DNA from 3 places in the Pseudomonas sp. 4CAES_32.4 genome. Region 1 is predicted to be linked to each of the others. Evidence: riboswitches for the same ligand, from Rfam matches in the RefSeq annotation. Region 1 holds a riboswitch; each other region holds the start of a gene.
The links. Region 1 has a riboswitch for cobalamin ahead of AC3Y64_RS11710 (ABC transporter substrate-binding protein). Riboswitches for the same ligand answer to the same signal wherever they lie in the genome.

Region 1 (5,755 bases):
AACCTTCTCGGTGGAGCTGTTCCATCGGCGCGGGCGCTACATCGAGATGAGCGCCGCCGGGCACAAGCTCTACGCAATCACTCAAGGTCTGTTCGGCCAGGAGGATGAAGCGGTGCAACTGCTGCAGAGTTTCAAACAACGTAAAAACGGCATGCTGCGCCTCGGCGCGGTGTCGCCGCCGATTGCGATGAACCTGACCTACGAGCTGATGCAGCGGCACCCGGACATTGAACTGGAAACTTCGTTTTCCTCGGAAAAGGAAACCCTGGCGCGGCTGTTCAACTTCGATATCGACGTGGCGATTCTGGCGCTGTCGGAATTCGATGAGCGCTTCCACACGCTGCTGTATCACCGCTATCCGATTATTGCCGTGGTGCGCGATGACCATCCGTGGGCCAGCCAGTCGCAGGTTCATATCAGCGAAATCAGCCGCGAAAAATGGGTGATGCGCGAGCAAAGTGCGCGCACCCGGCAACTGGTGGAAGAAAGCTGCAAGCGCCTCGGCATCGACCTCAACTGCGTCATGCAACTCAACAGCCGCGAAGCCATCGTGCACGCCATCGTCAAAGGCATCGGCATCGGTTTTGTCTCGGCGGTCGAGTACGCCGAAACCCCGGGCACCACACCGATCACCTTTGTCGATCACCCGTTCTTTATCGAATACCACCTGTGCTGCCTCGGCATCCGCCGGAACCGGCCAGTGATTGCCGAACTGTTTGATGCGAATCCACCGCTGACCTGATCAGCACTGCCCCTTGAAACCGCCTACCTCATTACCGAGGGACGGCCAACGCTTACCTGAAAACGGAGATTGACCATGCAGTACCAACAACCGACTCACCTGCAAGCCGCGATCCTCGACTGGGCCGGCACCGTTGTCGATTTCGGCTCGTTTGCGCCGACGCAGATTTTCGTCGAAGCCTTTGCCGAGTTCGGCGTCGCCGTGTCGCTGGAGGAAGCGCGCGGGCCGATGGGCATGGGCAAGTGGGATCACATCCGCACGTTGTGCAACCTGCCGCAGATTGCTGAACGCTATCGTGCAGCGTTTGGTCGCTTGCCGAGTGACGACGATGTAACGGCGATCTACGAGCGCTTCATGCCGTTGCAGATCGAGAAAATCGCCTTGCATTCGGCGCTGATACCGGGCGCGCTGGAAGCGATTGCCGCGTTGCGTGACAAGGGTTTGAAAATCGGTTCGTGCTCGGGCTATCCGGCGGTGGTGATGGCCAAGGTCGTCGAACTGGCGCGGGAAAATGGTTACGTCGCTGACCATGTCGTCGCTACCGATGAAGTGCCGAATGGCCGGCCGCATCCCGCGCAGGCGCTGGCTAACGTGATTGCCTTGGGCATTGATGATGTGGCGGCATGCGTCAAGGTCGACGACACCTGGCCGGGGATTCTCGAAGGGCGCAGCGCAGGCATGTGGACAGTGGCGCTAACCTGTTCCGGCAATGCACTGGGCCTGACCTATGAGCAATACAAGGCATTGCCGTCGGATCGACTGGCGGAAGAACGTGCGCGGATAGCCAAGATGTTCGCCCCCTCGCGCCCGCATTATCTGATCGACACCATTGCTGAGTTGCCCGAGGTGATCGACGACATCAATGCGCGTCTGGCCCGGGGCGAAACCCCGCAAGCCTGCTAACGCATTCCCCCTACCCCTGATCGTTCCCACGCTCCGCGTGGGAATGCAGCCCGTGACGCTCCGCGTCACTGGACGCGGAGCGTCCCAAGAGGCATTCCCACGCAGAGCAGGGGAACGATCAGCTACTAAATCGCAGGCAAAAAAAGCTGCCAAAAATGGCAGCAAAAACTTTAAGAACACGCGATGTATTGGCCTCAGCATAGACACCGGATAATGACAGTGTCATGACAGTCACACATTCATTGAACCGCCCCTGCCCCGTCATCAGGATGTCATCAAGATCACGGCAGAATCCTCGCAAACCGTCTTGAGCCTTCGGGCGGATGTTGTGCAAGGATTCCCATGAAACAAGACGCCTCGCTGTTCGCCGCCATCGACCTGGGTTCGAATGCCTTCCGGCTGATGATCGGCCAATCGGTGCGCAGCCGCAAAGGCCTGCTGATTCAGGAAGTGAAAACCCTGCGAGAGCCGGTGCGTCTGGCCGAAGGTTTTGACGGTGGCACGCTGGATGCGTTGGCACTGGATCGCGGTTGGCAGGCGTTGGCGCGGTTCGGCAAGAAGCTGCGCGGCTTCGAGGCGGGTCGGGTGCGCGCGGTGGCAACCAGCGCAGTGCGCGAGGCCGATAACGCTCAACTGTTTCTCGCCAGCGCCGAGCGGCATCTGGGTTTTCCGATTGACGTCATCTGCGGCCATGAAGAGGCGCGGCTGGTCTACGCCGGCGTGACCCACGCCCTGCCAAGCGACGCGGACATGCGCCTGGTGGTCGATATCGGCGGCGGCTCTACCGAGTTGATCCTCGGTCAGGGTTCACAACCGTTGCTCACCGAAAGCATCGCCATCGGCAGCGGCACCTTGAGTACGCGCTTCTTTCGCGGCGGCGAAGTATCCGCTGGCGCGCTGCAAGCCGCCGAACGCTTCGCCATCCTGCAATTCGAACACGTCGCGCGGCGTTATCGCGCTCAAGGCTGGCAGCAGACCATCGGCTCTTCCGGCACCGCACGCATGCTGGCCAAAGTGCTCAAGGCCAATCGTCTCAACGACTACGGCCAGGACGGCATTACCTACGGTGGATTGCTGCGCCTGTCGTTGCTGCTGCTGAAAGTGAACAACGTCCGGCAACTCAAGCTCGCCGGCCTGCAACCCCACCGCCAAAGCATCTTGCCCGCTGGGCTGGTGCTGATGCTGGCGGCGTTCAAAGTGTTCGGCATCGCGCAGATGGTGCCGTCCGAACCGGGCCTGCGCCTGGGCGTATTGCACGGTTTGATGAGTCAGCATTAATCCTCGCCCCGACAGATTCGTCTCCCCTTCGGCGGCCTGATCGACTACCATGCCGCCGCCGGTTTCCACACGGGATTAATAGGGAATCCGAAATGCTTGCACAGCATCAATCGGAACTGCCCCCGCAACTGTAGGTGCTGAGCCTGCTCCACGACTGCCACTGGGATGACTCCCGGGAAGGCCGGAGCCAGGCGATGACGCATCAGTCAGGAGACCTGCCGGCACAGTGACTGACTAACCGGCGGGGTGTCCGGGAAGGACATCGTGCCGCGCGTCTCTTGATCAAATGCCGGCCTTGCGCAGTTTTCCCCAACCGCGTTCGATGGTGTGTTTCCAATCCGTACCCTCCCCGCTCCCCGTACGGATCCATTGGAGACTGCCCCATGCTGCTGCCTCGCGTTGCCACCCTCATTACCGGTCTGAGTCTTTGCACGCTGGCCCATGCGGCACCCACTCAATACCCGCTGACCATCGAAAACTGTGGCAGCCACCTGACCTTTCAGCACGCGCCGGCGCGCACCGTGACCATCGGCCAGGCCGGCACGGAAATGCTCTACGCCATGGGTCTGGCGGACAAAGTCGTCGGCACCTCGCTGTGGTTCAACAATGTCTTGGACAAGTACAAGGCGCAGAACGACCAGATCGAGCGCCTCGCCGACAACGAACCGAGTTTCGAAGCGGTCATCGGCAAGCGCCCGGAACTGGTCGCCGTGGAGCTGGAATGGATGGTCGGCCCACAAGGTGCGGTCGGCACCCGTGAGCAGTTTCATGAACTGAAAATCCCCACCTATCTGCTGCCTTCCGATTGCGAAGCCAAGGACAATCTGGTTGGTGCCGACGGCACGCGGCTGGCGCCTTTCAGCATCGATAGCATTTACAAAAGCGTGAGCCAACTGGCGCAGATCTTCGATGTGCAGGATCGCGGGCAGCAGCTCAATGATCAGCTCAAGGCCAGCCTGGCCAAATCCATCGCCACCGCCCAAGGCAAACAGCTCAAGGACGTCAGCGCCCTGGTCTGGCTCTCCAGCGCCGAAATGGACATCGAGCCGTTCGTGGCCGGGCACAAAGGCATTCCCGATTTCATGCTCAGCACCCTCGGCGTGCGCAACGTCGTGCAGTCCGACGAAGAATGGCCGACCGTCGGCTGGGAAACCATCGCCAAAGCCAACCCTACGTTCCTGGTGATCGCCCGCATGGATCGCCGCCGTTTCCCGGCTGACGACTATGAAAAGAAACTCGCCTTCCTGCGCAGCGATCCGGTGACGCGCAACATGGACGCGGTGAAAAACAACCGCATCATTATTCTGGACGCCATGGCCATGCAGGCCAGCCTGCGCATGTTCGACGGTCTGGAACAACTGGCCACGGCCATCAACGGCTATGACCTGTCGAAATGAGTTCTAGCCTGATCCGCACGTTGCTGGCCTTGGTGACACTGTTGATAGCAGTGGTCGCCGGCGTCGCCATCGGTGAAACCTCGATCAAACCGGACGTGGTCCTGCAAGTGCTGGCCAACAAACTGTGGGACGCCGGTTATGTGCTCGACCCCATTGACGAAGGGATCGTCTGGAACTACCGCCTGACCCGCGCACTGGTCGCCGCTGCCTGCGGTGCCGGGCTGGCGACCTGCGGAGTGATTTTGCAGTCGCTGCTGCGCAATCCGTTGGCCGATCCGTATCTGCTGGGAATCTCTGCGGGCGCCTCGACCGGTGCGGTGATGGTCGCGTTGCTCGGCGTGGGCGCCGGCGTCATCTCGCTGTCGGTCGGTGCTTTCGCCGGTGCCGTGATGGCGTTTGTGTTGGTGATTCTGCTGGCGCGGGTCAGTGGCTCGGCCAGTGGCACCGGGCAGATCATTCTTGCGGGCATCGCCGGTTCGCAACTGTTCAATGCACTGACAGCGTTTTTGATTACCCGCTCGGCCAGCTCCGAACAGGCGCGCGGGATCATGTTCTGGCTGCTCGGCAATCTCGGCGGCGTGCGTTGGCCTTCGGTGTGGCTGGCGGTGCCGGCGGCATTGCTGGGGTTGGCGGTGTGTCTGTGGCATCGGCGTGCGCTGGATGCGTTTACCTTTGGCGCGGATTCGGCGGCGTCCCTCGGGATTGCAGTGCGGCGCGTGCAGATTCTGCTGATCGGTTGCGCAGCGCTGGTGACGGCGGTGATGGTATCGATTGTCGGTTCGATCGGCTTTGTCGGGCTGGTGATTCCGCATGCCGCGCGCCTGCTGCTCGGCACCGGCCATGCACGTCTGTTGCCGGCGAGTGCCTTGGGCGGCGCGGTGTTTCTGATTGCCGCTGACGTGTTGTCGCGCACGTTGATCAAGGGCCAGGTGATTCCGGTCGGGGTGATTACCGCGCTGGTCGGTGCGCCGGTGTTTGCCTTGATTCTGGTTGGCCGCAGGTCCGCGCGATGAGCAGTGTTTTGAGTTGCTCAGGATTGGCCTTCAAAGTGCGCGGCGCCGAGCTGCTCAACGGTGTCAGCCTTGCGCTGCAACGCGGCGAAACCCTCGGCATCGTCGGGCCGAATGGTTCGGGGAAATCGACGCTGCTGAAACTGCTCGCCGGGCTGCGCGAACCGAGCGCTGGCGAGGTGCTGCTTGACGACCAGCGCCTAAGCAAAATGGCCCGCCGCAGCATTGCGCAGACACTGGCGGTGGTCGAGCAGCAGGCCGACACCGACGATGGCATTCGCGTGTTCGACGCCGTCGCGCTGGGGCGCACGCCTTGGCTGTCGGCATTGCAACCGTGGTCCGTGGCGGACGATGCCATCGTCGAGCAGGCGCTGATCGATGTTGACGCTCTGCACCTGCGCAATCGTCTCTGGCGCAGTTTGTCC
Region 2 (5,755 bases), 880 kb from region 1:
TGAAAAAGCGGCACGGCAATCCCTTCAGATGAAGATTGCTCATAATCAATGGCGAGGATTATCGGGATTTTATGCTGCGCCGGCCAATGCCAACGTTGCCTGCGCGTACTTCTGCCGGGAAATCAGCAGTTTTGCCGGGGCTTGGATCAGTTGTTCAGCCAGTGCCAGAGCGGCACTTTCGGCAACGCCATAGCAGCCGGTTCGCTCGAAGGCGATCTGTGAATGATGGCTGAGCCTTTGCTGATAATTGGCCAGTTCTTCGCTGCTGAAGTACAGCAGTGGCAGGGCTAATTGTGCGGCCAGTTCCTGTAGTCCGGGCTCGTCGCGTTTCAGGTCGATGCTGGCCAAGGCCTTGACGGTCTGGAGTTCGATACGGTGGGCCTGTAACGCCTGATCGAGCAGCGCACGCAACGTACTGGCCGGGCAGCCGCGCTGGCAGCCCAGGCCGACGACGAAGGTCGGCGCTGCGCTGTCATGGGTCATGCGTGGTATTGACCATCGCTTTTGCGGCGGAACAACCAGGCGCTGATCAGGCCCAAGGCCAGCCAGAACGCCACGTTGGTCAACTGCGAAGCGATTTTGAATTGAGCTTCCAGGGCTTCCGGAGCGAGCATCGAATGCACTTCCGGTTGCGGTGCGCCGATGACGTGCGGCACAGCGAGGATGGCAACACCGAGGACCTTCATCAGCCAGTGACGGCTGAACGCGATCAACGACAGGCCGACAGCGGTCGAAGCCGCGGTGCCGATCCACCACATCTGGCGCGATGCCAGATCAGCAGCAGCGGTGCCCGGTAGTTCAGGCGGCAGGCCCATGGTCGGCGCGAGGACGAAGGTCGCGTAACCGGCCAGACCCCAGAGCAGGCCTTGCGAAGTTTTGGTCGGTGCGCGCAGGGTGTAGAGGCCGGCGAGCATCAATGCAAACCCTACGGCCACGACAAGATTGCCGCCGGTGGTCGAAACCACACGCTGCCAACCGTCTTCCGGCTCCCAGGCTTCGGCATCGTGAGTGTGGCCAGCCATGGCGCCTTCGGCGTGTTCATGAACGGCGACGGGTTCGGCTTTCTCGAAAGTTTCCGCCTGAAGAATCAGCGGCGAGACCCAGAAACTCTGCAGCAGAGTGAGGAGCAGGGCGGCCAGCAGACCGGTGAACCCTGCGGTTTGCGCAATACGCTTGATCATGTCGACAGGTCTCAGTGGCACGGGAACGCGGCGCTGTGGCGGGTATCGTGGGCGGCGTTGTGCACCGCTTCGATGTGCGAAAAACCGGCGAAGTAGACCAGGCTGGCGCCCAGAATCGACGCGAAGATCGCGGCGGTCAGGCGTTGGCTCAGTGTGGTGGTGCTGGCGATTTTGTCCGTGTTGCTGCCGGTGCTGCTGATGATCGACATGGCGCTTCCCTCTGGAGTGTCAGCGGGTGATATAGAGCGCATAAAACCCCTGCGGGTCGAGCACGCAGGGGTTCAAACAGCGCCCGCCCACCGCGGGTTTGTTATGTTCAGCGACGCACAAATGCGGGCTGTGTGTTGCGGGCCGGTCTCCGGGCTCACGAGGGGTTGGCGTCAGGCCGACCTGCAAGCGTCACCTTCCCATGCCGTACTGGCACAGTGGTTTTGACGCTTCGCTCGCTTACCGTTGCGGGGGCAGCACCGGACTGACATGGGCTTGAGTAAAGCACATGATTCACCGGTTTCCCGTTTCACCCTGTGAAGGGCACCCGTAACAAGTTGTGTAGGAGAGCATGGGGGTGGGGTTTTGGTCAATTTTTTGGGGTGGATCCGTTGCTGCGGGTGTTGCTGATTAGGGTTCCGCCCTTACGGCGGGTCACTTTTTCGGCGTTTGGAAAAAGTGACTCGCTGTAAGAGCGAAACCGCCAGTAGCAGCACCCGCAGCAACGGATATGCCCCCTATACCAAAACTCAACGCCCATTGACCCACCACCACCCGATGCGTAGCCTTGCGCATTCGAGGTTCTTCGGCCCACGCCGAAGCTAAGAAGGGAACGCGGTCAATGCCGCGGCTGCCCCCGCAACTGTGAACGGTGCTGTTCGCTGCCACGCCACTGCCAGCTCAATCGATGAGCCAGCGGGAAGGCGCAGCAAACGCCAGGCGCATGCCTGAACACCGTCAGCCAGGAGACCTGCCTCGTCACAGATTCTCACTACAACCGGGCGGGGTGATCCGGTGGCGAACGCTTCCGGCGCGCACGCGCGTTGCCGGTTCTCGTCCCGTATGCCCGCCGCTTGCCAAAGGGCATACCGATGAAAACACTGGCCAAACTCCCCGTCACCATCGTCACCGGCTTCCTCGGCTCGGGCAAAACCACGCTGCTGCGCCATATGCTCGACAACGCGCAGGGCCGTCGCATCGCGGTGATCGTCAATGAGTTTGGCGAGTTGGGCATCGACGGTGAGATCCTCAAACAATGCACCATCGGTTGCACCGAAGAAGAAGCCACCGGCCGCGTTTACGAACTGGCCAACGGCTGCCTGTGCTGCACCGTTCAGGAAGAATTCTTCCCGGTGATGCGCGAATTGGTCGCGCGTCGCGGCGACCTCGACCACATCCTCATCGAAACCTCGGGCCTGGCCCTGCCGAAACCGCTGGTGCAAGCCTTCCAGTGGCCAGAAATCCGCAGCGCCTGCACCGTTGACGCGGTAATTACTGTGGTCGACAGCCCGGCTGTGGCCGCTGGCACCTTTGCCGCGTTCCCGGATCAGGTCGACGCCCAGCGCAAACTCGACCCGAACCTCGATCACGAATCGCCGCTGCACGAACTGTTCGCCGACCAACTGGCGAGCGCCGACCTCGTCATCCTCAACAAGGCCGACCAGACCAGCCCGGAAGACCTCGCTCGCGTACGCGCTGAAGTCGCCGAAGAGCTGCCGCCAGCGGTGAAAATCATCGAAGCCAGCAACGGCCGCCTGCCGCTGGACGTGTTGATCGGCCTCGGTGCCGGTTCCGAAGAACACATCGACAGCCGCCACAGCCATCATGATCACCATCACGGTGAAGGCGATGACGACCACGATGACCACGATCATGACGCCTTCGATTCGATCTCCATCGAACTGCCGCAAGCCGACGAAAGCCTGCTGCTCGACGCGCTGACGCAACTGGTGGTTCAGCACGGCATCCTCCGTGTCAAAGGTTTCGCGGCGATTCCGAACAAGCCAATGCGTCTGCTGATCCAAGGCGTCGGCACGCGTTTCGACAAGCATTTCGACCGTCAGTGGGGTGCCGATGAAGCGCGCGTTACGCGTCTGGTGCTGATCGGTCAGGAACTCGATGCCGCCCAACTCGAAGCGCAACTGCGCGCCGCGCTCAGCGTTTAAACCATGCACCTGCTCAGGACTCAGCCCGGCGGTTTCGTCTCGGATGACAACATTGCCGACCTTGGCCAAACCCCCGCCGAGCTGGTGATCCTGTGCAGCGGCGACTCCAGCCTGGCGCTGCTCGCCGAAGCGGCGCAGCAGTTGCCGGAGGATTACCCGAGCCTGCGCCTGGCCAATCCGATGCAGGTGCAGAATCACGCGTCGGTGGATTTATACGTCGATGAAGTGCTGCGCCACGCCAAGGTGATTCTGATCTCGCTGCACGGCGGCATCGCCTACTGGCGTTACGGCGTCGAGCGTTTGGTCGAACTGAGCGAGCGGGGCGTGCAGGTGATTCTGGTGCCGGGCGATGATCGTCCCGATCCGGAGCTCAGCGATTTGAGCACCGTCAACGCCGAAGATCGCGACCGGCTCTGGCAGTTCCTGCGTCAGGGTGGCATGGGCAATGCGCTGGATTTCTTCCGTTGCATGGCCAGCCGTTGGCTCGACCGCGATTACCCGTGGGGCGAGCCTCAAGCCTTGCCGCGCACGGCGATTTACCACCCGAACAAACCCAGCGCCGCACTGAATGACTGGCAAGCCGAATGGCTGCCGGAAAACCCGGTCGCGGCGGTGTTGTTTTACCGCTCGCATCTGCAAGCGGCGAACACCGCGTTTATCGATGTTTTCTGCCAGCGTCTGCAGGCGGCGGGGCTCAACCCCTTGCCAATCGCCGTGGCCAGTTTGAAAGAGCCCGGCTGCCTGGCGGTGGTCGAGGATTGGCTCGACGAAGTCGAGGCGGGGGTCATCCTCAATACCACCGGTTTCGCCCAGTCCAGCCCTGAAGCGCCGCATCTGCGGCCATTTCGCCGCAATATTCCGGTGATTCAGGCGATCTGCGCCCAAGACAACGAACCCGGCTGGCGCGACAGTGAGCAAGGCCTTGGCCCGCGCGATCTGGCGATGCACATTGCCTTGCCGGAACTCGACGGGCGCATCATCAGCCGGCCTATCAGCTTCAAGGATCTGGCCTGGCGCAGCGAGCGCAGTCAGTCCGATGTGGTCTGCTATCGCGCGCAGCCTGAGCGCATGGATTTTGTCGCTGAACTGGCGCGGCGCTGGATTGATCTGGCGCGAGTTCCTAACAGCGAAAAACGCATCGCGTTGATTCTTGCCAACTACCCGACCCGCGACGGTCGCATCGGCAACGGTGTCGGCCTCGACACGCCGGCAGCAGCGCTGAATATTCTGCGGGCGTTGCAGGCCGAGGGCTATCCGATCACCGCAGAGTTGCCGGGCAGCGGCACCGAGTTGATCCAGCAATTGCTCGGCGGCGTCAGCAACGATCTCGACACGATAGACCTGCGCCCGTGCCAGCAAAGCCTGGCCATGGACGCTTACCTGACGATGTTCAACGCGTTGCCCGAAGCCAATCGCAGCGCCGTGGTCGAGCGTTGGGGAGCGCCACAGAACGATCCGATGTGTCGCGACGGTCGGATGATGATTGCCGGCATTCGCTTCGGCCTGACCTTCGTCGGCATTCAACCGGCACGCGGTTATCAGGTTGATCCAAGCGCGGTGTATCACGACCCGGATCTGGTGCCGCCGCACGCTTATCTGGCGTTCTATTTCTGGTTGCGCAACACCTACGGCGCGCACGGCGTGATCCACGTCGGCAAGCACGGCAACCTTGAATGGCTGCCAGGCAAAGGTGTCGGCCTTTCGGAAAATTGCTGGCCGGATGCGCTGCTCGGGCCGCTGCCGAACATCTATCCGTTCATCGTCAACGATCCGGGCGAGGGCGCCCAGGCCAAACGACGCACGCAAGCGGTGATCATCGATCACTTGATGCCGCCGCTGACCCGCGCCGAAACCTACGGTCCGCTGCGCAATCTGGAGCTGTTGGCCGACGAATACTACGAAGCGCAACTGCTCGACCCGCGTCGCGCCCGCGAGCTGCAGCGCGACATTCTGCAGTTGGTGCGCGATACGCAGATTGACCGTGAGCTGCAACTCGACGCTGCACTGGACAGCGACGCCGATGCGGCAATCTGGCTGCCGCGTCTGGACACCTATTTGTGTGATCTGAAGGAATCGCAGATTCGCGATGGTCTGCACATTTTTGGCGAGTCACCGACGGGGCGACTGCGCATTGATACCTTGCTGGCGCTGCTGCGGATTCCGCGTGGCGATGGCAAAGGTGCGCAATCAAGCTTGCTGCGTGCACTGGCCAAAGCGTTTGAGCTTGGTTTCGATCCGCTTGATTGCGCGTTGGCCGAGCCATGGACCGGCCCACGCCCGGCACAGCTGCAATCACAAAGCGACGAATTCTGGCGCACCGCCGGCGACAGCCGTGAGCGCCTCGAACTGTTTGCCAGCGAGTTAATCTCCCAGTCACTGCAGCCCCCTTGTAGGAGTGAGCCTGCTCGCGATAGCGGTGTG
Region 3 (5,755 bases), 770 kb from region 1:
CAGCACGATCAGCCCGACCTGATGCGCATGAGCCGCCAGGCTCAGATGCGGCGTGTTGTCCATGAACGCTTCATCGACCACCAGCCAGCCGCCGCGCTGCGCCAGTCGCGCATGCCAGTCGAGCAGTCGCGCCGGGCTCAGGCTCAGGCCGGTCGGATTGTTCGGATTGACCACGACCAGCACGTCGAGGTTATCCAGATAAAACTCGACTTCCTGCTCCAGCACTTCGCGCACGATGTAGCCGCTACGACGCCAGGCCTCGGCGTGTTCGGCATAGCACGGCGACAAAACACCAACCTTGCCGGCCCGACGCAGACGCGGCAGCAATTGGATGGCCATCTGCGAACCGGCGACTGGCAGCACCTGCCCCGCACCGTAGTAATCGCACGCGGCCTGCTCCAGACCATCATCGGTTTCCGGCAACCGCGCCCAGGCGCGCAGCGGGATCTCCGGGATCGGGAATGGCCACGGCGCGAGACCGCTGGACAGGTCGAGCCAGTCGGCCTCGGCAATGCCGTAATCGAGTGCAGCCTTGCGCAACCGGCCACCGTGCTCAAGCATAGAATTCAGCCCCCACGCAGAGAATCAGCAGCCATAACCATACCCCGCGCTGAACCAATTGCCAGCCACGGTCGATGGAATCTGCGTCAGCCGCTGCGCCTTCGCCAAGCTGCGGGCGGTCGTGAAGTTCGCCGTGATAAATCGCCGGGCCACCCAGTTCCACGCCGAGTGCACCGGCGCCTGCCGCCATCACCGGGCCGGCGTTAGGGCTGTCCCATTTAGGCGCTTGGCTGCGCCAGCATTTCAAGGCGAGTCGGGTTTTGCCCAGTAGCGCGTAGGTCAACGCCACCAGACGCGCAGGAATGTAGTTCAACACGTCGTCGATTTTTGCCGCCGCCCAACCGAAGCGTTCGAAACGTTCGTTGCGATAGCCCCACATCGCGTCGAGCGTATTGCTCAAGCGATAGAGCACCACGCCAGGCGCACCGGCCACGACAAACCAGAACAGTGCGGCGAACACCGCGTCGCTGCCGTTTTCCAGCACTGATTCGGTGGCGGCACGGGCGACCGCAGTGCTGTCGAGTTCATCGGTCTGACGGCTGACCAGATAACCGACACGCTTGCGCGCCTCGTCCAGATCATCCGCGCGCAACGCAGCAGCGACCGGGGCGACATGCTCGCCGAGGCTGCGCATGCCGAGGGCGCAATACAACGCGAGAATTTCGACAATCCAACCCACGTACGGCGCCCAGGAAAACGCCGTGGCGAGCAGGGTCAGCGGCAGTACCGCAATCACCCACGCAGTGACGCCATGACTGCGCCAGCCGCGCCCACCGGCGTTGAAACGTTGCTCGATACGCCCGGCAAAATTGCCGAACGCCACCAGCGGATGCCAGCGTTTCGGTTCACCCAGCAGCGCATCCAGCGCCACCGCGGCGACACTCAACAACGCCACACTCATTGACTCACTCCCCAATAATTTTCATACAGCAACTCATTGAGCGGCCGCGCCTGCGCCCACCCTTCGAGTACCAGCATCGGCGCCGGATAGAATTCCTTGACCGGGCCCAGGCACAAAACGGCCAGAGGCTTGGCGCCTTCCGGCAGTTTCAGCAGATCGGCCAGCGCCTGCGGTTCGAACAGCGAAACCCAGCCCATGCCCAATCCTTCGGCACGGGAGGCCAACCACAGGTTCTGGATCGCACAGGACAACGAGGCCATGTCCATTTCCGGCAGTGTGCGGCGACCGAAGATGTGTTTTTCGCGATCATCCATCAGCGCGGCGACCAATACTTCGGCGCAATTGTTGATGCCTTCGACCTTGAGTTTCATGAACTCATCGCTGCGCTCGCCGAGGGCTTCGGCGGTGCGGATGCGCTCTTCTTCCACGAGATGCTGGATCTGATTGCGCAGGGTGCGGTCGCTGATGCGGATGAAGCGCCACGGCTGCATGAGGCCGACGCTTGGGGCCTGGTGGGCGGCTTCCAGAAGTCGGCGCAGCAACTCGGGCTCGACTGTGCCGCCGGTGAAGTGGCGCATGTCGCGGCGTTCGGCGATGGCTTTGTAGACCGCTTGGCGTTCGGCTTCGGAGAATGCGTTGTCGGTCATAGCCCCATCGCTGGCGAGCCAGCTCCCACAGGGGATTGCGAACCTTCAGGCATTACACCGCCCATTGTGGGAGCTGGCTTGCCAGCGATGGCGGTCTCAAGGTCGGGTGCAAACAGTGCAGCAATAGCCGCAGGATTCGACGGGAAATAGAAGTGCACATAAGAGGCCGTCATCCGCCCCTCACGATAAACCGCTTCAGCGCCACGTCCGCCATTCGGACTCAAGCCACGCGCAATCGGCGTCAACTCAGTCGTCGTCAGCGAATGATGATACGTGTGGCCGCGCAACGAACCTTCCGGCAAATCCACTGCTTGCAATGCCAACGCCGCCAGACGCTTCTGCATCACCGCGTCGCCTTTAAGCAGCCCGACCAATTCGGCGCGAGTGCCTTCAACGTCCGTCAAAGAGTCGAGCAGATACAACATGCCGCCACACTCAGCGAGCAACGGCTTACCCGCTGCATGATGCGCGCGAATCGCCTCAACCATCGCGGTGTTCTGCGACAGCGCGACGTGATGCAATTCCGGATACCCACCGGGCAGATACACGCTGTCCGCCTCAGGTAATTGCGTGTCGCGGATTGGCGAGAAGAAGCTCAACTCGGCGCCCATCGCCCGCAACAAATCGAGACTTGCACCGTAGGTAAAGGCGAATGCCTCGTCACGAGCGACGGCGATGCGCACGTTTTTCAGCAGCGGCTCGACGGCGATAACATCTGGCGCGGCGAACTCCACGGCCGGTGGCAGCGCTACCTCGCAACTGCTCGCCAGTGCGTCGGCAGCGGCGTCGAGACGCACATCGAGATCATTCAGTTCGCTGGCCTGAACCAGGCCGAGATGGCGGCTCGGCAGTTCGATGCCGGTCTCGCGGGACAACGCGCCGTACCAACGCAAACCTTCGGTAAGGCTGCCTTCGAGCAACTGCGCATGGCGCAAGGTGCCAACGCGGTTGGCCAGCACGCCGGCAAACGGCAGATCCGGTTGATACTTCGCCAGCCCCAGCGCTAACGCACCAAAGGTCTGCGCCATGGCCGTACCGTCGATCACCCCGAGCACCGGCACACCGAAATGCCGCGCCAGATCAGCGCTGGACGGTGTGCCGTCGAACAGACCCATCACGCCTTCAATCAGAATCAGGTCGGCCTCGGCGGCGGCTTCCCACAACAGACGACGACTTTCCTGCTCGCCGACCATCCACATGTCCAATTGATAAACGGGGGCACCGCTGGCGCGCTCGAGAATCATCGGATCAAGAAAGTCCGGGCCGCATTTGAACACGCGCACCTTGCGCCCCTGATTGCGGTGCAAACGAGCGAGTGCGGCGGTAACGGTGGTCTTGCCCTGACCGGAGGCCGGCGCGGCGATGAGTACCGCCGGGCAGTGACGTGGTTGATTCAAAGTTCGACGCCTTTCTGCGCTTTGATGCCGGCCTGGAAGGCGTGTTTGAGCATGCCCATTTCGGTGACCGTGTCGCCCATCTCGATCATTTCCGGCTTGGCCGCCCGACCGGTGACGATCACATGCTGCATCGGCGGACGTGCCTGCAAATCGCTGAGCACCTGATCGAGATCGAGGTAGCCGTGCTTGAGGGCGATGTTCAGTTCATCGAGCACCACCAGACCGATCGATGGATCGCGCAGCAATTCGCGGGACACAGCCCACGCGGCTTCGGCGGCAGCGATGTCACGCTGACGGTCCTGGGTTTCCCAGGTGAAACCTTCGCCCATCACGTGGAAGCGCACTTGCTCGGGGAAGCGGCGGAAGAACAACTCTTCACCGGTGCTGTTGCGCCCCTTGATGAACTGCACCACGCCGCATTGCATGCCGTGGCCCATGGCGCGGGCGAGCATGCCGAATGCCGAGCTGCTTTTGCCTTTGCCGTTGCCGGTCAGCACCAGCACCAGGCCGCACTCGTCGGGCGAGTTGGCGATGCGTTCGTCGATCACGGCTTTTTTGCGCTGCATACGCGCCAGATGGCGTTCGTCGCGCTCGGGGGAATCAGTCATGGGGGAGCTCTCCGTTGAGGCTGGATAACGGCGGGCAGGCACAAGAATAGACGGCAAAAAGCCTGGCATCGCCCACCGTGATGCCGCTGGATGGATCAGGCCGGTCTCCGGGCTCATGAGCGGCACTTGGCCTGACTGCGCGCCTTCCCGCTTGTTTCGAAGCAGTGGCTCAAGGCGCAGCTTTTACTCATTTACCGTTGCGGGGGCAGCGCCGGGATCGTGATCGTTCTTCGCTTGAAGACAACCCTCACCGGCTTCCCTGTTTCACTCTGTCGACCGTGGTCACAGAGCACCTGAAACAAGCCGCGAAGGTTAGAGGGTTGGGGGTGGAGCGTCAATTAAAGAGGGGGCCAGCGGGCGAATAACTGCCGCCGATCAATTATCTGACGCCAATCTTGTGCCACGCTGATACAAATGATATCAAAGAGCCATGCTTTTCTCGGAAAAGCCACTACAACAATAAGGATGATGACGATGCAAGGCATGATCATCAGCAACCCGCGCCTGGAATTCATGCGCCCGGTGCTTGAACGCTGGTTTGACTGTATTGACCGTTACAACGCTGTGCGCGGCGACAGCGACACGCCTTACTGGCATGACGAGAAGGCCAATCTCGGCTTGCTGAGCGCGGCAGCCTGGATGGCCGAACTGGTCACTCTCAACGACACTGCCACGCGCAAACAGAATGAAGAAGGCGAGCGCAATGCTCGCGCCGACCTGTTCCTCGCCGGCGCCGAAGATCGGGCGTATATCCAGGCCACGCAGCGCTGGCCACGGGTGAACAATCTCAACCTGACCCAAGCCCTTCTCGACATCACCAACGATGCCAAACGCATCAGCTTCGCCAGTGATCTGAAGCTCGGCTGCCTGTTTGTCGCCCCGCAAAAGGCCCAACACAGCGCCAGCCCCGAAGAATTGCAGGACGTGGTCGATGACCTGCAAAAGGAACACACCTGTGCGGTCGCCTGGTATTTTCCCTACGCCTACCGCAAATTGCGCAGCGAAGCCGGCAACTATCACCCAGGCATTGCCGTGCTGTTCAAGGAAGCCCGCGGCTGAGCAGTTGAACCATCGGGCTTGCGCCCTCCTCTATGATTAAGAATGCATTCATAGGGAAGATCAGCAATGCGCAAGTCCCAGCTCGCTTTTGTCATCGCCTTCGCCGGAGGGCTCGCCGCCTGCGGTGAGACCTCCAGCCTGCAAGTCTCCGACGGCACCGGCCCAACGCCGAAACTGCCCGAACCGAATAAAACCCTGATCCCGACGGTGAATATCGCCCCGGCGGTCGGCTGGCCCGCAGGTGCCAAACCGACGGCAGCGGCGGGTACGCAAGTCGCGGCTTTCGCTGAAGGTCTCGATCATCCGCGCTGGCTCTATGTGCTGCCCAACGGTGATGTGCTGGTGGCGGAAACCAATGCCCCGCCGAAACCGGATGACAGCAAAGGCATCAAGGGTTGGGTGATGAAGACCGTGATGGGCAAGGCTGGCGCCGGCGTGCCGAGCCCGAACCGCATCACCCTGCTGCGCGACGCCGACCACGATGGCGTGGCCGAAACCCGCACCGTGTTTCTGCAAAATCTCAACTCGCCTTTCGGCATGACACTGGTCGGCAATGATCTGTACGTCGCCGACACCGATCGC

Region 2: linked by a shared signal. The riboswitch ahead of AC3Y64_RS15420 (CbtB domain-containing protein) and the one ahead of AC3Y64_RS11710 (ABC transporter substrate-binding protein) in region 1 are both predicted to bind cobalamin.
Region 3: linked by a shared signal. The riboswitch ahead of cobO (cob(I)yrinic acid a,c-diamide adenosyltransferase) and the one ahead of AC3Y64_RS11710 (ABC transporter substrate-binding protein) in region 1 are both predicted to bind cobalamin.

The regions. Positions count from the first base shown of each region.
Region 1 covers NZ_CM176882.1:2,589,428-2,595,182, reverse strand. The annotation lists gene AC3Y64_RS11725 (LysR substrate-binding domain-containing protein) at 1-742, shown strand, start outside; gene phnX (phosphonoacetaldehyde hydrolase) at 818-1,645, shown strand; gene AC3Y64_RS11715 (Ppx/GppA phosphatase family protein) at 1,988-2,923, shown strand; cobalamin riboswitch at 2,966-3,160, shown strand; gene AC3Y64_RS11710 (ABC transporter substrate-binding protein) at 3,307-4,320, shown strand; gene AC3Y64_RS11705 (FecCD family ABC transporter permease) at 4,317-5,333, shown strand; gene AC3Y64_RS11700 (ABC transporter ATP-binding protein) at 5,330-5,755, shown strand, end outside.
Region 2 covers NZ_CM176882.1:3,467,854-3,473,608, reverse strand. The annotation lists gene AC3Y64_RS15430 (cobalamin biosynthesis protein) at 70-483, opposite strand; gene AC3Y64_RS15425 (CbtA family protein) at 480-1,181, opposite strand; gene AC3Y64_RS15420 (CbtB domain-containing protein) at 1,193-1,390, opposite strand; cobalamin riboswitch at 1,514-1,735, opposite strand; cobalamin riboswitch at 1,951-2,161, shown strand; gene cobW (cobalamin biosynthesis protein CobW) at 2,261-3,334, shown strand; gene cobN (cobaltochelatase subunit CobN) at 3,338-5,755, shown strand, end outside.
Region 3 covers NZ_CM176882.1:1,821,530-1,827,284, reverse strand. The annotation lists gene cobD (threonine-phosphate decarboxylase CobD) at 1-561, opposite strand, end outside; gene cbiB (adenosylcobinamide-phosphate synthase CbiB) at 554-1,462, opposite strand; gene bluB (5,6-dimethylbenzimidazole synthase) at 1,459-2,109, opposite strand; gene AC3Y64_RS08275 (cobyrinic acid a,c-diamide synthase CobB) at 2,106-3,506, opposite strand; gene cobO (cob(I)yrinic acid a,c-diamide adenosyltransferase) at 3,503-4,114, opposite strand; cobalamin riboswitch at 4,196-4,426, opposite strand; gene AC3Y64_RS08265 (hypothetical protein) at 4,589-5,173, shown strand; gene AC3Y64_RS08260 (PQQ-dependent sugar dehydrogenase) at 5,240-5,755, shown strand, end outside.